One region of the Alteromonas sp. AWM4_230 genome, then DNA from elsewhere that is predicted to be linked to it. Evidence: predicted binding sites of a transcription regulator. Region 1 holds the regulator's gene; the other holds the start of a gene.
What was found. Region 1 encodes FNR, which switches genes on or off when oxygen is low (the NO sensors DNR and NnrR bind a similar motif). Its sites were predicted from a motif close to TTGATCTAGATCAA; they were not measured.
Positions count from the first base shown of each region.

Region 2: ACXACS_RS01595 (OmpW family outer membrane protein) is a predicted target of FNR. The motif match lies at 2,852-2,865, and genes of this name have one in related genera.

Region 1 covers NZ_JBSWTB010000001.1:2,655,041-2,664,804, reverse strand. The annotation lists gene ccoN (cytochrome-c oxidase, cbb3-type subunit I) at 188-1,621, shown strand; gene ccoO (cytochrome-c oxidase, cbb3-type subunit II) at 1,637-2,242, shown strand; gene ACXACS_RS11485 (cbb3-type cytochrome oxidase subunit 3) at 2,244-2,405, shown strand; gene ccoP (cytochrome-c oxidase, cbb3-type subunit III) at 2,422-3,375, shown strand; gene ACXACS_RS11475 (hypothetical protein) at 3,429-3,587, shown strand; gene ACXACS_RS11470 (FixH family protein) at 3,606-4,085, shown strand; gene ACXACS_RS11465 (heavy metal translocating P-type ATPase) at 4,085-6,535, shown strand; gene ccoS (cbb3-type cytochrome oxidase assembly protein CcoS) at 6,537-6,767, shown strand; gene ACXACS_RS11455 (sulfite exporter TauE/SafE family protein) at 6,754-7,413, shown strand; gene fnr (fumarate/nitrate reduction transcriptional regulator Fnr) at 7,459-8,199, shown strand; gene uspE (universal stress protein UspE) at 8,486-9,409, shown strand; gene ttcA (tRNA 2-thiocytidine(32) synthetase TtcA) at 9,644-9,764, shown strand, end outside.
Region 2 covers NZ_JBSWTB010000001.1:375,818-385,581, forward strand. The annotation lists gene ACXACS_RS01575 (glycosyltransferase family 2 protein) at 1-98, shown strand, start outside; gene ACXACS_RS01580 (gamma carbonic anhydrase family protein) at 125-667, shown strand; gene aroE (shikimate dehydrogenase) at 664-1,503, opposite strand; gene ACXACS_RS01590 (group II truncated hemoglobin) at 1,502-1,933, shown strand; gene ACXACS_RS01595 (OmpW family outer membrane protein) at 2,058-2,738, opposite strand; gene hemF (oxygen-dependent coproporphyrinogen oxidase) at 2,973-3,905, opposite strand; gene tsaC (L-threonylcarbamoyladenylate synthase type 1 TsaC) at 3,902-4,507, opposite strand; gene ACXACS_RS01610 (DNA topoisomerase family protein) at 4,553-5,095, opposite strand; gene ACXACS_RS01615 (DUF494 family protein) at 5,181-5,657, opposite strand; gene dprA (DNA-processing protein DprA) at 5,659-6,768, opposite strand; gene ACXACS_RS01625 (LysM peptidoglycan-binding domain-containing protein) at 6,807-7,880, opposite strand; gene def (peptide deformylase) at 8,097-8,606, shown strand; gene fmt (methionyl-tRNA formyltransferase) at 8,615-9,565, shown strand; gene rsmB (16S rRNA (cytosine(967)-C(5))-methyltransferase RsmB) at 9,568-9,764, shown strand, end outside.

The DNA of each region.
Region 1 (9,764 bases):
TACGTAGTTTATGGTATCTTTTTGTAATTAAAAACCTTATCATCCGCGTACCAACTGGCTTGGAGACAATAATTATTACTCTTTCCGAGCTCGGTGTGAAGCGTTATTCCTTAGCTGATACACGTCTCGACCGTACTATTCCGGCAGTTGGAGACCATAGTTCATTTGAAGTGGAAGATTCATTAAAATGAGTGAAATAAGCCAAGCACAACCTGACTACAATTATAAAGTAGTTAGGCAATTTACCATCATGACCATAGTCTGGGGTATCATTGGTATGGGCCTAGGGGTATTTATTGCCGCGCAATTATTTGCACCTATGCTTAACTTTGACACACCATGGCTAACATTCTCACGTTTGCGTCCGTTGCACACTAATGCCGTTATTTTTGCCTTCGGCGGCTGTGCGCTATTTGCAACGTCGTACTACATCGTTCAGCGTACCTGCCAGGTAAGACTGTTCAGTGACAAACTTGCCGCATTTACCTTTTGGGGTTGGCAAGCCGTAATCGTTTTAGCTGTTATCACCCTGCCTATGGGTTTAACTAGCTCGAAAGAATACGCTGAACTAGAATGGCCAATTGATATCCTTTTGGCACTGGTTTGGGTCGCTTATATCATTAACTTCTTCGGAACCCTAGTAATCCGTAAAGTTTCGCACATTTATGTTGCAAACTGGTTCTTAGGCGCGTTCATGTTAACTGTTGCAATTCTTCATATTGGTAACAGCATGGCTATTCCGGTATCTTTCACTAAATCGTATTCACTGTATGCAGGCGCAGTCGACGCTATGATGCAGTGGTGGTACGGCCATAACGCGGTAGGCTTTTTCCTAACTGCGGGCTTCCTTGGTATGATGTACTACTTCGTTCCTAAGCAAGCTGGTCGCCCGGTTTATTCATACAGACTTTCAATTGTTCACTTCTGGGCACTTATCTCTCTGTATATCTGGGCTGGTCCTCACCACCTTCACTACACTGCCCTACCAGACTGGACTCAGTCACTAGGTATGGTGATGTCTATTATCCTATTCGTTCCATCTTGGGGTGGTATGATTAACGGTATTATGACGCTATCTGGCGCGTGGCATAAACTTCGCACCGACCCAGTATTGCGTTTCCTTATTGTTTCATTGTCTTTCTACGGTATGTCTACCTTCGAAGGACCAATGATGGCAATCAAGACCGTTAATGCACTGTCTCACTACACTGACTGGACAATTGGTCACGTACACTCTGGTGCTCTAGGTTGGGTTGCAATGGTTTCAATTGGTTCAATTTACCACTTAATTCCAGTGCTATTCGGTCAGCGCGCTATGTATAGCACCAAGCTAGTTAACGTACACTTCTGGTTCGCAACTATCGGTGTTGTTCTATACATCGTAGCAATGTGGATGTCTGGTGTACTACAGGGTCTAATGTGGCGTGCAGTAAATGCTGACGGTACGTTAACCTATAGCTTTGTTGAGTCATTAGAAGCGTCTAAGCCTTTCTATGTGGTTCGTTTCATTGGTGGTTGTTTCGTGGTAGCAGGTATGCTTGTAATGGCATACAACACATGGAAAACCGTTCGTGCACCTAAAGGCAGTATCGCTGCAGATCCAGCGACTCAGCCAGCGTAGTAAAGGAGACGAATAATGAAAAACGCACATGAGTTAATTGAAAAAAACGTCGGTCTGTTAACGGTATTAATCCTTATCGCTATCAGCTTCGGTGCCATGGTTCAAATTACGCCGTTGATGTTTCAACAGCAAGTAATGGAACCAGTAACAGGCCTACGTCCATATACAGCGCTTGAACTTGAAGGTCGTGACATCTACATCCGTGAAGGTTGTGTAGGGTGTCACAGCCAGATGATTCGTCCATTCCGCGCAGAAACAGAGCGTTATGGTCACTACAGCGTTGCCGGTGAGTCAGTATGGGAGCACCCTTTCCTTTGGGGTTCTAAGCGTACTGGTCCTGACCTAGCACGTGTTGGTGGTCGTTACAGCGACGAATGGCACCGAGTTCACCTGCTTAATCCTCGTAACGTAGTACCAGAGTCGAACATGCCAGGTTTCCCTTGGCTTGCGGAAAACACGCTTAATGGCGAGTTAACAGCTGAAAAAATGGAAGTATTCCGTGGATTTGGTGTTCCGTATACCGACGAAGATATTGCGGGTGCGAAAGCGGCAGTACAGGGTAAAACGGAAATGCAAGCCCTTATTGCTTATCTACAGTCTCTTGGCACACATTTGAAATAATATGGACCAGGGAATTGTAGGCAGCATTTTTACTGTCATCGTCTTTGTAAGCTTCATCGGCGTCGTGTGGTGGGCGTTTAGCGGCCGCAACAAGAAGAAATTCGATGAAGCAGCAAACTTACCGTTTGCAGACGAAGAAAAAGAAAAATCAAAAGAAGATTAGCAGGAGTCTCGAACTCATGAGTATGTTTTGGACAATTTGGATTTCAGTGATAACCCTAGGGTTGATCATTGGTTGCTACTTCCTTCTTCGCTGGTGCCTGTCTAACAAGACTGGCGTCGCTGAAGGTGAGTCAATGGGTCACGAATTTGATGGAATTGAGGAGTTAAATAACCAACTACCTCGCTGGTGGACAATTATGTTCTACATGACCATCGTTTGGGGCTTTATATACCTAGCGCTTTATCCTGGCCTAGGTGCGTATGAAGGTATTTGGGGTTGGAAGAGTTCTAACCAAAATATCCAGTCGCTAGAAGAGTCTGCTCAAGCGCGTATTGACGCTAAAGAGCAAGGCTACCTAGTAGAATATGACCGTGAACTAGATTTCGCTGCCGAGAAGTTCGACCCGATCTTCGAAGCGTATGCACAAGTTCCCGTTGAAGAACTGGCGAAAGACCCAGAAGCAAACAAAGTAGGTCAGCGTTTATTCCTACAGAATTGCTCTCAGTGTCACGGTTCAGATGCACGTGGTCAAAATGGCGGCTTCCCTAACCTAACGGACAACGACTGGTTGTACGGTGGTTCAGGTGCGAAAATCGTTGAAACTCTTACGCTTGGTCGTAAAGCAGCTATGCCAGCATGGCTAGATGCTATGGGTGAAGACGGTATCGAAGAAGTGGTTAACTACGTACTTAGTTTAAGCGGTCGCGATGTGGACCCTCAGCTTGCAGAAGCAGGTAAAGCACGTTTCGCAGCGTGTGCGGCTTGTCACGGTATGGACGGTAAAGGTAACCAAGCACTTGGTGCACCAAACCTTACCGACAACATCTGGCTTTACGGCGGCAGCCACAGAGCAGTAACAGAAACGCTAACTTACGGTCGTAACGGTGTAATGCCTTCATTCAAGAAAACCTTGGGTGATGACAAAATTCACGTTGTTGCAGCGTATGTATACAGCCTTTCAAATGATTAATGATTTAAATCATTAAATATCTTAAAAAGCCTCGTTACTACGGGGCTTTTTTTATGAGAAAATACAGCCATATAGACAGTGTCATTACGTACAAATTTACAGCGCTGTCGATGCAAATTACCTACACCATATTTATTGTTATTATGCAGTTCGAATACATTTGTTCACGAGTAATAATAGATATGTTGTTAGCGACCTTGCTAGTGAAGTAAATACGAGAAAAGATTTCGATGAATAGACCCTGGTATAAAGAATTCTGGCCCTGGTTTTTAATTGCGGTTCCTATTATTACCCTGATCATGGGTGGCGTGTTGTTAAACCTTGCTATTTCTACTGAAGATAGCCTTGTTGTAGACGATTACTACAAAGAAGGTAAAGCAATTAATGCACGTCTAGACAAAGAGGCAATCGCCCGCCGTTTAAATATTACTACCGATTTAACCATTGAAGATGGCAGCATAGCGCTGCAATTTCACTCGGGCATTCCTCAAGAAGGTAATGCCGTTAAATTGAGCTTTTATCACGTAACGCTTGAAGAGCGTGATGTCAGCGTTTTACTAAGTCGAGATGCCAACGGTATTTATCGCGGTTTTATTGAAGAAAACCTAGACGGTAAATGGCGCATATCGCTCACACCTATTGATGATAGCTGGAAAATTCAAAACACCGTCTATCTACCCCATTCTGGAAAAATGAAGTTCAATCCATAATGGCCAATCACGATTGTTACCATTGTGGGCTTCCTGTGGCAGCCGCAGACGATGGGAAGTTCACTACTGTCATATTGGGGCAACAACGCGACATGTGTTGCCCTGGCTGCTTAGCCGTGGCAGAAGCTATTGTTAATAATGGTTTAGAAGACTATTACCAGTTTAGAACAGAACCTGCCCAAAAGTCTGACGATGGGATTTTGGAAACCTTAGATAAACTCAAGGTGTACGACGACCCTTCCCTTCAGGAAGAGTTCGTGTTTGAAGAAGGGCAAGATAAGCAAATTCAGCTAACCCTTGAGGGTATTACATGCGCTGCCTGTGGCTGGCTTATTGAAAAGCAATTATCGAAAGTTGAAGGTATCAAGCAAGTAGCTGTAAATGTTCAAGAGCGTCGGGCTTTAGTTACTTGGTCACCTTTTCAAATTAAGCTTAGCCAAATTCTATCTACGCTAAAACGCATTGGTTATATTGGGTCGCCATTTCACCCAGATGAACACGAAGCCAGCTATAAACGCGAGCAAAAAACCTTTCTGAAAAAGCTTGGCCTAGCAGGCATTATGACCATGCAGGTTATGATGCTGATGACTGGGCTGTATTTTGATTGGTTTGGCGCTATTGAATTAGAGACCCGACAGTATTTTTACTGGGTTGCCCTTACGCTAACTACACCTGTAGTACTGTACTCAGGCAGTACCTTTTATGTGGGCGCCGCCAAAGCGCTAAGCGCTAAAACGGTTAATATGGATGTGCCCGTTACGCTCGCCATATTCGGTACCTACATAGCCGGTATTCGCTCTACTGTATTAGAGCAAGGTGAAGTGTATTTTGAATCCATTTGTATGTTCATTTTCTTGCTATTGCTCAGCAGATTCTTAGAACACCGTAGTCGTCACAGAGCAGCTCAGATTTCTGCCAATATGATGCAGTATGTACCTGTTTCAGCGACTAAATTAATGCCAGATGGCAGTGTTACTGAATGCTTAGCAAAGCAATTAAAAGTGAACGATGTAGTACTAGTTAAGCCCGGTGAGACAATTCCCATTGATGGGCTGGTAACAGAAGGTAACGCTGCGGTTGATGAGTCTATGCTAACGGGTGAATTTAACCCAGTACGAAAGTCAGATAACAGCACTGTATATGGCGGTACCGTATGTCAGGACGGCAGCCTTACCATTACGGTTACGCAGACTCTTAAAAATGCGCTGGTAAATCAAATTGTGAGGCTTCAAGCAAGCGCGATGGCGAGCAAACCTAAGGCTGCGCAGTTAGCTGATAATTTTTCTCGATATTTTGTTACGGCAGTACTGCTAATTTCAGTATTAACCTACGCGTTTTGGGCCTATAACGGCAGTGATGATGCATTTTGGATCACCATTTCCGTGCTGGTAGCAACCTGCCCTTGCGCCTTAGGATTAGCCACGCCATCAGCGCTAACCTGTGCTATGGCGAAATTAAACAAAAAAGGTATTTTGCTAAAGCGAGCCGATGCTCTTGAGCAAATCACTGGCATTGACACTATCGCGCTCGACAAAACCGGTACGCTTACACAAGGTAAGTTCACTATTTCAAACGCTTGGTACGCTGACGGCGTAGACAGCGACAGTGCGCTATCAATTGCCCGCGCACTAGAATCTCGCTCTGAGCACCCTATTGCTAAAGCCTTTAGCGACAAAAAAGCCTTTAGCGGTGATAAGGCCTTTATCGGTGATAAAACGTCAAGCGGCAACACCGTACACAAAGTGACAAATTTCACGGTCACGCCAGGAGGCGGAATTAGCGGTGAAATTAATGACACGCTATTCTCCATGGGCTCAGCAGCGTTCAGTGTTCACGAATCACAGCAATCATTTATCGAGCGCTATCCCTCGGCTAACGTATTTCTTACTGTCAAAGGCCGTATTATGGCGGCTTTTGAAGTTCGTGACTCACTGCGTGACGATACCCAAGAAACCCTCGATATATTGGCAAAAAGTCATACCCTCGCTGTACTAAGCGGCGATACACAGCAAAACGTTGACTCTCTTACTAAATCTTTACCAATATCTGCCGCTAAAGGGGGCCTTACCCCAGAGCAGAAATATGAAGCGGTTCAAGCTATGCAGCAATCTGGCTCAAAGGTTATGATGATGGGCGATGGTATTAATGACGCCCCTGTTCTTGCAAGTGCTGATGTAGCGATAGCGGTAGGTAATGCCACAGATGTTGCGAAAACTGCAGCCGACGTGATTTTGCTTGGCGATCAGTTGCTTTCTGTGCCAGAACTCATCCGAACTGCGCATCAAGTGAAGCAAAAAATAAGACAAAATATTGGTTGGTCGGTAGGTTACAACGTTTTGATCTTACCTTTCGCCGTATCTGGCCTACTTTCGCCGTGGATGGCGGTTGTTGGCATGTCATTAAGCAGTATCATAGTAGTGACAAACTCTACGCGACTTCTGGGCAAATAGTATGAGCATTATTTACGTTTTAATTCCAATCGCCATCATTATAGTAGCCGTCGCTATCGTAATATTCTTCTGGGCGGTTAAAACTAATCAGTTTGAAGATTTAGACCGTCAAGGTTACAGCATACTGTTTGACGATGACCTTCCGCCAGAAGAAAAAAAGCTCGCTGAACAACGCAAGCAACTTCAGAATACTAAAGTAGAGAAAAACCAAGGGCAGCATGGAGGGGATTAATTACTTCTCAGCTTTTCTTATCGGCTTAGCGGGCGGTGTTCACTGCGTGGGTATGTGCGGCGGTATAGTGGCAGCGCTAAGAATGGTGTCACCAAAAGGTGCTTCAGCAGTGCCTTACGCCCTAGCCTATAACATGGGGCGCATAGCTAGCTACACCATTGCTGGCGCACTGACCGGCGCACTTGGCAAAATTGCAGCAGACTATATTCCTCTGGCCAACTATGCCCTGTCTTTACTCAGCGGTATTATGTTGCTGTTGTTGGCCTGTTATTTAGGCAAATGGTGGACAGGGTTAACGGTGTTAGAAAACGCAGGCAAAGGTTTATTTTCTAAACTGCAGCCGTTATCTAAGCGTTTTTTACCTTTTAAAACCCCTTTTAGTGCTATTCCTTATGGGTTTATTTGGGGCTGGCTGCCTTGTGGATTAGTGTATTCAACACTTACTTGGTCTTTAGCGTCGGGGAATGCATTGCAGGGCGCTGCCATCATGTTTTTCTTCGGTTTAGGTACTTTGCCAACGCTACTCGCAGCAAGTGCAGGCAGTCAGTATATTGTTAGCAGTTTTCAAAACAATAACGTTAGACAAATAATTGCCGTAATAATGGCCATTTATGCAGCTTATCTTATTCATGGCGCAATCGTTTAAAAATGGGTGTATCATTATTGGGTAATCTTCAAAAGAGCATGTATTATGAGCAAAGGAAGCCAATTTTCTATTCACTGTCAAAACTGTAGCTTCAGTCACTTGTGTTTACCGGTGGCGCTGAACAAAACAGAAATCGAGTCTCTTGACGATATAATTGAGCGCAAAAAGCCGCTTCACAAAGGTGATACGCTCATTCAAACTGGCGATAAATTTCATTCGCTTTTTGCCGTAAGAACGGGTTCTTTTAAGTCATTTGTAACTAATCAAGATGGTGAAGAGCAAATCACTGGCTTCCACTTCCCTGGTGATATTATTGGATTCGATGCCCTGCGCGAAAGTAAGCATCAAAGTTACACCTCAGCGCTAGAAACCGCCATGGTATGTGAACTGCCATATGAAACCCTTGATGAAATGTCGGTTCAATTTCCTAAGCTACGCCATCAGATCATGAGCTTTATGAGCGCAGAAATTAAACAAGATCACGACATGATCATGCTTTTAAACAAGCGTACTGCCGAAGAGCGTTTGCTATATTTTATATCGCACCTATCTCAGCGCTTTGAAGAGCGCGGCTTCTCGCACAGAGAATTTCACCTAACTATGACCCGAAACGAAATCGGCAACTACTTAGGCTTAACGATAGAAACCATTAGTCGTCTATTAAGCCGTTTTCAGAAAGAAAACATTATCAAAGTAGACGGTAAATTGATCTCTATTTTGGATTTTGATCGGTTAAATACCAAGTTGGAGGCGTTAAATGGCCCTAGCGTAGTCTGTAACGGTTAATTTATTCTTCTGTTATCTTGAGCGCGCTTCATGCGCGCTTTTTAGTTTTAAGCTTTATAATTTCACTGTATCCCCTCATAAGTCACACCATATCCATTGAGCATGTAAAGCACCTTTGTTGTTCAATGAAGCCTTTTTACTTATCAACGAACTGTTAACGCTTGATCCAAAACAACTTACGTTTTTCAAAATGTGGTTTATAGTTAATGTAACTGGTTTATATAAACTGTTTTGAAACAATTTCGATGTCGACAGCCATACAAAGCTTTGTAGTTGAGGAGACGTTATGATTGAGTGTAAACGAATTCTTGCCGTGGTGGACGCGGAGCGCGACAACCAGCCTGCCCTAAGCCGTGCCTATGAACTTGCGTCAAAAACCGGCGCCACGGTTACCGCTATGATGGTGGTATATGATTTGTCTTACGATATGACAACCATGCTTAGCCCCGACGAACGTGAATCAATGCGCGATGCCGTTACAAAAGAGCACGCCAAATGGTTATCTGCCCAGCTAAAAGAACAAGGCTTTTCAGAGACCGATATTGTGGTTGAGTGGAACAACCGTGCTTATGAATCGATTATTTATTACGCCCTTAATAACCAAATCGACTTAGTAGTAAAAGCTACTAAAAAACATGACGACCTTGCCTCAGTAATCTTTACCCCTACAGACTGGCATCTAATGCGCAAGTGCCCACGCCCTGTCCTGCTCGTTAAAGAACACGACTGGCCAGAAGGCGGTGAAATTATAGCTGCAGTAAACGTAGGCAGTGAAGATGATGAGCATGCTGCACTAAACGACAAGCTTACGATAATCGCTAACGATTATGCCTCTTTGCTGAAAGGTAACGTTAATTTGGTGAATAGCTACCCTACAACTCCACTTAACATCGCCATTGAAGTACCAGAGTTTGACCCTGATACGTATCACGATGCGGTAAAAAATCATCACATGAAAGAAATGCGTAGTCACGCGCTGAAATATGGTATTCCAGAAAATAAATGTGTGGTGAAAGAAGGCTTGCCTGAAAAAGTTATCCCGCAAGTGGCTAAAACACTCGATGCCGAGTTAGTTGTAATAGGCACCGTGGGACGGGTTGGTATTTCGGCGGCGCTTATTGGCAATACTGCCGAGCACGTTATTGATGAACTAAATTGTGACGTACTTGCGATTAAGCCAGATGGGTTTGAATCACCGATAACCGTGTAGTTAACGACTTAATTGCGCTTAAATACCAAGACACTTGGTGGCGACAAATGGCGAATCGGCGATGGGCGTTTTTCATGAAAAAAACTGCGCATTTAGCGGTTAATTCCGAGAGTTAATCATACACGCTTAAATCAGTACTTAACGCTTCTCGATAAATTTAACAACACAGCCATAGTCTCGAAAAGGCGCTTTAATGTATAATGGCGCCTTTATCACAAACCAAGCTAGTTAATTATGAGTTTAGGCACAAGCAGTGCTGATGCGCCGACGTTAAACGCCGCGCAAAGTAAGCAAAAGTACAACTTCAACAAACTTCAGAAACGACTTCGTCGCAACGTGGGTAAGGCCATTGGCG
Region 2 (9,764 bases), 2.3 Mb from region 1:
CGCCAGAAATGCTACAGAGAAGCAAAGCAATACGTGAAGATACAAAGAAGAATAAAGTAATAAAGGCACGTGTAGGAATAGAAGAATCATCACAGTAAAACGGTAATAAACAAGAGTTGCTCTAATGCATAAACCAATTGATAGTTTCAAAGGTGTCTCACCTACTTTAGGAAAGAATGTCTATATTGATGACTCGGCAAGGATAGTCGGTGATGTAGTATTAAAAGATGATGCCAGTATTTGGCCATTGGTTGCTGCACGCGGTGACGTGAACAAGATTCGTATTGGCGCTCGCAGTAATATACAAGACGGCAGTGTTTTGCACGTTACACGTAAATCAGAGAAAAACCCTGATGGATTTCCACTTATTATTGGTGACGACGTTACCGTTGGGCACAAATGTATGCTGCATGGCTGCCAATTAGGTGATCGTATTCTGGTCGGTATGGGCGCTATTGTAATGGATGGTGTTGTTGTTGAAGACGATGTGCTCATTGGCGCAGGTACATTAGTACCGCCAAACAAAAGATTAGAGAGCGGATTTCTTTATGTAGGAAACCCCATGCAAAAGAAAAGGCCACTCAACGACGCTGAAATGGCATTTCTAAAACAGTCTGCCGTAAACTATGTGGTATTAAAAGATGAGTACCTAGAAGAAGCGAACTAGTTTCGCTTCTCACTTTGCTCAACAATATCTCTAACCTGTTTCACAATGTCCGAGGTATCGGGGCGCTTTTGTGTCCATATATAGAAAGCTTCTGCCGCTTGCTCAACCAGCATCCCTAACCCATCTATTTGCGTTTTGACACCAAGCTCGGCCGCATCTCTCATAAACCGCGTGGGCGAGTTTTTATATACCATGTCGTACACCACTTCACAGTGTTGTAAAACACCATCAGTTAAACTACACGGCAACTCGTTGCTTAGACTAGCAGCTGTTGAATTGATAATAATATGAGGTGCTATCGTTGCGATATCTTCTAGGGACACCACCTGCACTTTAGCGTTAGACGCAGCGCTTGCGACTTCCTCAGCTTTTGCTTTCGTTCTGTTCGCAATAATTAGTGAAGCAGCACCCGCTTTTAATAACGGAGAAATAACACCACGGGCTGCGCCGCCGGCACCAATAAGCAACACGCGCTTACCCTTAATTTCCACACCGCTGTTAAGCAAGTCGTTTACCAGCCCTACACCATCAGTGTTGAATCCCCATATTTCACCGCTGTCACCATTCATTAGCGTATTAACAGCTTGTGCATCTTTGGCTGCTTGGTCATCTACCTTTGCCAAGTTGAATGCATCAAGCTTAAAAGGCATGGTGACGTTACAACCTACAGCGCCTTCCTGAGCTAAAAACGCGTTGGCGGCATCTACAAAACCGTCTACTGGCGCAAGTATCTTTTCATAAGAAATCTTTTCTCCCACTTGTTCAGCAAACATTTGATGGATAGTTGGTGATAAACTCTGTGCAATAGGATTTCCGAATACAGCGAATTTTTTCATGGGAATACGAGACTTATTTAATATAAAGAAGAAAAACGATAATCGTGCTTCGCAGAGTACACCATATGAACGTATAGGTGGAGAGGAGAAAGTGCGGGAATTAGCAAATACCTTTTACGACATTATGGAGACCGACCCATTAGCAAATGAACTACTTGCTATTCACCCTCAGCCATTAGACAGAATTCGTCATGTATTCTTTTTATATTTGAGTTTATGGCTGGGTGGTCCTGATGATTATCAGCAGCAATTTGGACACCCCCGTTTGCGTGCACGCCACCTTCCCTACACAGTAACTCCAGAGTTAAAAGCACAGTGGATGTATTGTATGCGAAAAGCCATGTTTAAAACGGTAGAAGATATCGCGTTAGCTCAAAAGTTGATAGACGCACTTGATCAACTCGCCAATCACATGGTGAATACAAAATAAAAAAGCGCGTTGAAAGGATTAACCTTTTAACGCGCAACTCCCCTGTTACTGTCTACGCTCTTTATGGCGCATAAAGTAGTGCAATTGTGAAAGCCTCATAGTTAATAAGGCGTGAAACTAATAATTAGAATGTGTAACCCACCGATAAGGTATACACCCAAGGGTCTATTTCAATATCACTTACCTTTCCAGCAGCATCTCCCACTTTAAAGGTGGCTTCTGTATCTATATCAATGAATCGAACCGATGCATTGACGTGCCATTTGGTATCAATTTGGTAATCCATTCCCACCTGAGCTGATACACCAAATGAATTATCAAGGGATAGGTCGCTTAAGCCAGCTGTTTCATTCGCACCTGTAAACTCTTCATCAAAGATAAAGGTATAGTTGATACCAGCACCAATGTACGGCTGAAATGCAGAGCTGGCATCATTAAAATAGTAGTTTGCGGTAAGCGTAGGTGGAAGATGTGTGACTTCACCAAGCTGATTACCCGTCCCTAAGGGATCAGCAACAGAAAAATTAACGTCGTGCTTAAAGGGCGTTGCGGCAAGCAGCTCAATATTAATATTGTCAGTAATAAAGTACGCTACATTTAAACCTAACTGAGTATCGTTATCGATATTAAGGGCCACGCCAAGATCAGTTCCACCCGCTACGATGTTAGAAGTCGATTCGTCAGGAGCAACGGTAGTAAGACCGCCACGAACAATCCAGTCGCCCTGTTGATGAGCGTTAGCTAAAGGTGAAAGTGCAGCAAGTGTAAGACAAAGTGCAGATGCAGATAAAAAGTGTTTGCGCATGATGTGTCTCTTTTGTGTTTAACTAAGATGGCGCTACTTTACGCCCTTGGTTAAGAGAAACATTGATCCAGCGCAAGCTTAATAACTCATTGAAACAAAGATGATATTCGGACTTGATGCAGATCAAAAAAACGCCGCATTGATGTTAATGCGGCGTTTTTTAGTCATTGAAGATGAGTGCTGTTATAGGCGGTACGCTTTAGAATTTAAGCGCAGCCTTAGTTAACTAATTGATCACCAGTCAGTAGGCTTTAACCAGTCAGTTAACTTAGCTTCAGCGCTACCCGGTGCGGGTGTATAGCAATACTCCCAGCGGGCTAACGGCGGCATCGACATTAAAATAGACTCTGTGCGCCCTCCGGTTTGTAATCCAAACAGGGTACCCCGGTCGAATACTAAATTGAATTCGACATAGCGACCTCGGCGATAAAGTTGGAAATCACGCTCTCTTTCACCGAAATCGGTTTGCTTACGACGTTCAACAATAGGAACGTAAGCATCGATGAAGCCATTACCAACAGCCTGCATAAACGCAAATGACTGTTCAAAGCCCCATTCATTCAGGTCGTCGAAGAACAAACCGCCCACTCCGCGAGTTTCATTGCGATGCTTTAAGTAAAAGTAGTCGTCGCACCACTTTTTATACTTAGGATAAACATCATCGCCAAACGGCTTACATAATTTCTTCGCGGTATCATGCCAGTGCACAACGTCATCTTTGAACGGATAAAACGGCGTTAAGTCAAAACCACCACCAAACCACCAGATAGGTGCTTCACCTTCTTTTTCCGCAATGAAAAAGCGAACGTTAGCGTGTGACGTTGGGACATACGGGTTATGTGGGTGAATAACAAGTGACACGCCCATTGCTTGAAAATTTCTTCCCGCAAGCTCAGGACGATTTGCCGTTGCTGATGCAGGCATTTGGCTGCCAAACACGTGTGAAAAATTAACGCCGCCTTGCTCAATCACCGCACCGTTTTTTAAGACTCGAGAGCGACCACCGCCGCCTTCTTCACGCTTCCAACTATCCTCGACAAACTGACCTTTCCCATCGGCGAGCTCGAGGGTTTGGCAAATGGTGTCCTGAAGCCCTAGTAGATAGCTTTTTACTTGTTCTATTACTTCAGCGGCGTTTTTACCGTCCACTAATTCTGCTGACGTCATGCTCTTATTACCTCTGCCGTGTCACCATCGCGAATGGTACTGGGTTTAGTTGCACCGCCTACTGAACCGTCAACGTAGAAAACGGAATCAGCGAATACGGCTTTTGCTTCTTCAGTGGTGATGGCTGGCGGTTGACCTGTTAGGTTAGCACTTGTAGAAACAAGTGGCTTCCCTAACTTATTGCACAGCTCAACTACTACTGGATGATTAGTTACGCGCACAGCTATTTTATTATGCTTGCCGGTTAACCAAACAGGCGCCGATGTCGACTTAGGTAATAGCCATGTATTAGGGCCAGGCCAGCTAGAGAAAATATCGGTGCGTCGGTGTGGTCGTATGGCGTTGTCGTTGACATAGGGCAATAGCTGACTGTAATTGGCAGCTATTAAAATAACGCCCTTTTCTACTGGTCGTTGTTTTATCTCTAACAACGCATTTACCGCTGCTTCATTGTCCGGGTCACATCCAATGCCCATTACCGCTTCGGTTGGATAAACGATTAAACTTCCCGCTTCAAAAGCGGCAACAACAGGGTCTACTTCAGACGAATTAGCCTCAACGGGTGTAAACGTATTCACGTTCCCATTTTGGGTATCAGACATGGTTTTGATCTCTACGTATAGTTCTTCGTGTAGTTCTTTGTATAGTTACTTTTTAAAGCCACAAGTAGGCTGAGGGCACTGTAACTGTCCCTTTTTATCTATCAATACTCCCCAACCGCAGTCTGGGCAGCTTTCATTTACCGGCGTGAAATTTAGCACATATCGACATTGTGGATAATGGTTGCACGCAAAAAACTGTTTACCGTATTTGTTAGTACGCGAGATCAGGTGCCCTTTCTTGCATTTTGGGCAATCTACCAAGGTGTCTTCTTTTTCTTTAATAGGCTCTATGTGATGGCACGTAGGAAAATTTGTACAGCCAATAAACATACCAAACCGCCCCTTTTTTATAGCAAGGTCAGAAGCACATTCGGGGCAAGCTATACCATCTAAGGTTTTAAGAATAGTGGTTTGTTTATCGTGAAGCGGCTTACTAAAGTTGCATTCAGGGTAGCCCGTACACCCAATGAACGGGCCTGATTTACTGTTCTTTATATGAAGGGGCTTGCCGCACTCTGGACAGTCTCCGAAGTTATCATCTAGAGCATGCTCGTGCGCTGAAAAAAGTGAGTGGTCTATTTTAGACATGTATTAGACGTTAAGGCCTTAACGCGCTGTAATTTCACAGCGCATTTTGTAAGTAAAGATTTAAGTATCAGTGACTACGACTGCATTAATGCAGAACGCCATCTGGCTCTTCGAACAAAAGATCTTCCATTTGCGCGTAGGCTTTCTCTTTGCCAGGTACGTTGAATAGTACCATTAGCACAACCCACTTCAGGTCTTCTAAACAGAATTCATTGGAATCGATTTCCATAACCCTGTCTATCACCATTTCACGTGTGGAAGCATCTAGTACATTGACCTGTTCTAAGAACATAAGAAAACCACGACATTCCACATCTAAACGCATCTGTTCTTCGTGGGTGTAAATGCGGCTTAAGCTAGTGCTAATCCCTTTACAAAAATACGGTTTAATATCCGTTTCCTGCAGAGCCGCTAGCTTTTCTAACCATGCGAGGGCTTTATAAATCTCATCGTGATGGAAACCTGCGCGCACAAGCTCTTCCGTTAACTCGTCTTGATCAACACGAATTTCCGTTTCACTGTGAATGAAGTTTTCAAACAGATACATGAGGATATCGAACATATTATTTTCCCCTCAATTTAATGTAACCACCAGGGACAGCGGCTACTAAACCACGCAACTCATATTCTAATAATGATGCCATTGCTTGCGATACTGATAAGGCATTGCGCTGGGCTATAACATCAATAGCGGTGATGTCATAATCCACACTAGCTAATAATTTATCGGTTGCCAAGCTATTCGCTGCACTTTTTTCGTTTTGCTCGTTTACATCCAAGCCCAGTTGCTCAGGTTGAAAACCAATTTCATCAAGAATATCGTTAATATTAGTTACTAATTTGGCGCCCTGTTGGATTAACCAATGGCAGCCTTCAGAGTACGCGTGAAAGATACTACCAGGCACAGCGAATACTTCTCGCCCCATATCTGCGGCCAAATTCGCAGTTATCAAGGTGCCACTCTTAATTTTTGCCTCTACCACCAAGGTTCCAAGTGATAATGCTGCGATAATTCGGTTTCTTCTAGGAAAGTGCCAAGGCTTAGGCCCCTGCCCCGGAAAGAACTCTGTGACGGTAACGCCTTTGTCATTATTTATTTCCTCGTAGAGCTTGTGATTTTTCGCGGGGTAGACCTTTTCAGGCCCCGTCCCCATTACTGCGATTGTCCCTGCGTTACCACACAAAGCGCCTTGATGCGCTGCACTATCAATGCCCATAGCAAGACCGCTTGTTACTGCAACCCCATTACTAGACAACCCTACTGCAAATTCACTGGCGATACGCTTACCCTGAATGCTAGCCCTTCTGCTACCCACAATGGCAATTTGCGGGCTCGACAACAAAGTACTATCCCCCGTTGCAAATAGCACTAGGGGTGGACTGTCCAATTGCTTTAACGATTGGGGGTAGTATGAAGACGAATAAGAAATAATGTGTCTATTATCAGTTGCTTGTTCCCATGAGAAGGCAGCATCAATAAGTGGCTTTGATATTTGATTTACGAGCTGCTTCACATCGTCGGGAAGTGATGATGCATTACCTACTAAATCAGCAGGAGATAGTTGATAGTGTTCAAGGGACTGTAGCCAGATTTTAGGGGAGGTGCCCTGAGCCGATGCTAGTGCTATCCATGCAAATAGCTCGCTGTTTGATTGAGAAGTATGCTGTTTCATTGTCGCTCCTTTAAAAGCGACAATGAAACCTATAGCGTCTAAGGCTTAGCAACAATAAAGCCGCGCTTAATTCCTTTATTCGCTCGTGTTATTAATCCATAGCTTGCCGCATCGAATGTTTTAAAAACAATCACTTCACCTACTTTGAGCGCGGGTTGTGCTACCGTATCGATAAACCACTCACCACCGTTTTTAGCACCGGGTTCATCAACGTAACGCGGGCTATCTTCATCAATAATGGCTGGGCCTTGAGCATACAGCCCCAATACTGTGCCTGGTGCTACATCCATTGCACCAAGGTCAACAATGACAACGTCATATTTGCCAAGTAAGTCGTGATCATGCAAATCACCCACGACCGCTCCTCGTTGTGAGGTAGCAGGCGTAAGCTCGAAACCTTCTGGATGAGTAAAGCCACCGGCCATCAATTTGTCACCACGTTTTGCTTCTTGATTGGCGTCATCAATAAACAGCAGCATGGTGTCGTCTGACTGGTCTTTCTCTACCAATGAAGCATTGGATATATGAGTGACCTGAATGCCCAGCGTTTCTCCATCTAGGTTTTTGATAGTAGCGTGCTTTCTAATCACTCTGTACTGATCGTCAGTACTGAATTGTTGCTGGCTAAGCACAAAGTCATCTGAAGCAAACCTTACATTTCCGTCTTGGTTACCTAGGAGTCGAGGTAAGGTTGAATAGTCGTCTTCGTCTAGCAACATATGCTGTCTAACAAAAGGAGATATAGTAGTCCAAGACAGGACGTCAACAGGTTTTGGCTTTATTCGCTTATCGGTAGACGGTGAAAGGTTGTAGGCTAGCTTGTCGCGTTTTACGCTTAAGACAGGCTGACCATCAATGTAACCTAAAACGATGACATCACCGGGATAGATGAGATGAGGGTTATCTATTTGCGTATTCGTTCGCCATAGCTCTGGCCATAGCCAAGGCTCGTTTAGAAAAATACTCGCAATTTCCCATAGGGTGTCGCCACGCTTCACCGTATAGGTTTCAGGCGCAGTGTCTTTTAATTGAAGCGCGAACGCAGGCAAAGACAAAAGCACTCCAAAAATAAATATTGCTGCACGACGCGCGTATGTTAATCGCTTTTTCAAATTGACCACCTGCAAATTATTCACTGTCATTTATTGTTGATTTTTCAGACAATAGCACTATATCGGCAGAAGTACGTATTCTTATAGGGTTTAGGCAAAAAACTGCACGAAACCACCCGATATACGTTAGAATAGTAACTTAATAAGCACTGTAAAGCGTGCTGGCAATTAGATCGTATATGAATTTATACAGCGAAAAGGTGAAGTAAGCGAGAAATGGCAATTTTAGACGTATTAAGTTTTCCTGATGAACGTCTTCGCACGGTAGCTAAACCCGTAGAAGAGGTTAACGACGAAATTAAACAATTGGTATCGGACATGTTCGAAACCATGAAAGACGAGAACGGTATTGGCCTTGCAGCGACGCAAGTTAATCGCCACGTTCAAGTTGTTGTAATGGACGTATCGGAAGATCAAAACGAGCCTCGCGTATTTATTAACCCTGAAATTATTCGTAAAGATGGTTCCACAATTAGCGAAGAAGGCTGCTTGTCTGTACCGGGTAACTACGCCAAAGTTGAGCGCGCTGAAGCAATAACGGTGAAAGCGTTAGATGAAAACGGGGACACTTTTGAATTGGACGCCGAAGGCCTGCTGGCTATCTGTATTCAACACGAACTCGATCATTTAAAAGGTAAGCTTTTTATCGATTATTTATCGCCACTTAAGCGCCAACGTATTCGTAAAAAGCTTGAGAAAGAAGCGCGGCTTGCCGCAAAAGCGTAGGGAATAACGTGACGACTCCATTAAAAGTGATTTTTGCCGGTACTCCGGATTTTGCGGCTAAACATCTATCGGCGTTGCTAGAGAGTGAGCACGAGGTTATTGCAGTCTACACTCAGCCTGATAGGCCCGCTGGACGAGGTAAGAAACTCACAGCCAGCCCAGTTAAAGTGCTCGCTGAAGAAAATGCCATTCCTGTGTATCAACCTCAGTCGTTAAAAGCGCCAGACGCACAAGAAGAATTAGCCTTGCTAAATGCCGATTTAATGGTGGTAGTTGCTTATGGCCTAATATTGCCTACTGCTGTGCTTAATGCACCTAGACTAGGTTGTATTAATGTCCACGGTTCTATTTTGCCAAAGTGGCGTGGCGCAGCTCCAATTCAGCGCGCTATATGGGCGGGTGACGCAGAAACCGGCGTAACTATAATGCAAATGGATGAAGGTTTAGATACCGGCGATATGCTTCACATAGCCACATTACCTATCACGCCTGAAGACACCAGCGCCACTTTGTATGAAAAGCTTGCAGAACTAGGGCCACAAGCGTTAGTTGAAGTCGTCGATAACTTTGAAAACTATACGCCCACCAAACAAGATGATTCTTTGGCTACCTATGCGAAAAAGCTTTCTAAAGAAGAAGCGCTTATCAATTGGGCAGACGATGCCGAGCAAATAGAACGAAATATTCGCGCCTTCAACCCTTGGCCGGTAGCGTGGATGAAGGTAGAAGATCAGAATGTGAAGGTGTGGTCAGCTACCGTTGTAACACTAGATAAAGAGGTTAAGCCAGGTACTATAATCAGTGCTAATAAAGAAGGCATAACCATAGCAACAGGGCGCGATGCACTTTGCATCACATCACTTCAAATTCCAGGTAAAAAGGCGCTACCAGCGTCAGACGTCATCAATGCTCGCCAAACGTGGTTTGAAGTGGGTCGTTGTCTGACACAAGCGGACTAAACGTGAAACCATTACCCCTTCCCAAGCAAAAAAACCTGCGCGCAGATTGTGCGTGGGTCATTTATCAAATTTTAGAGCAAGGCAAGTCGTCGCGTGAATGCCTAGAACGCGTTCAGCGCAGACACAACGCCAAAGACAACGCATGGATTCAAGAAATGTCGTTAGGGGTAATGCGTCGCCTTCCCCTTTTACAGCACTG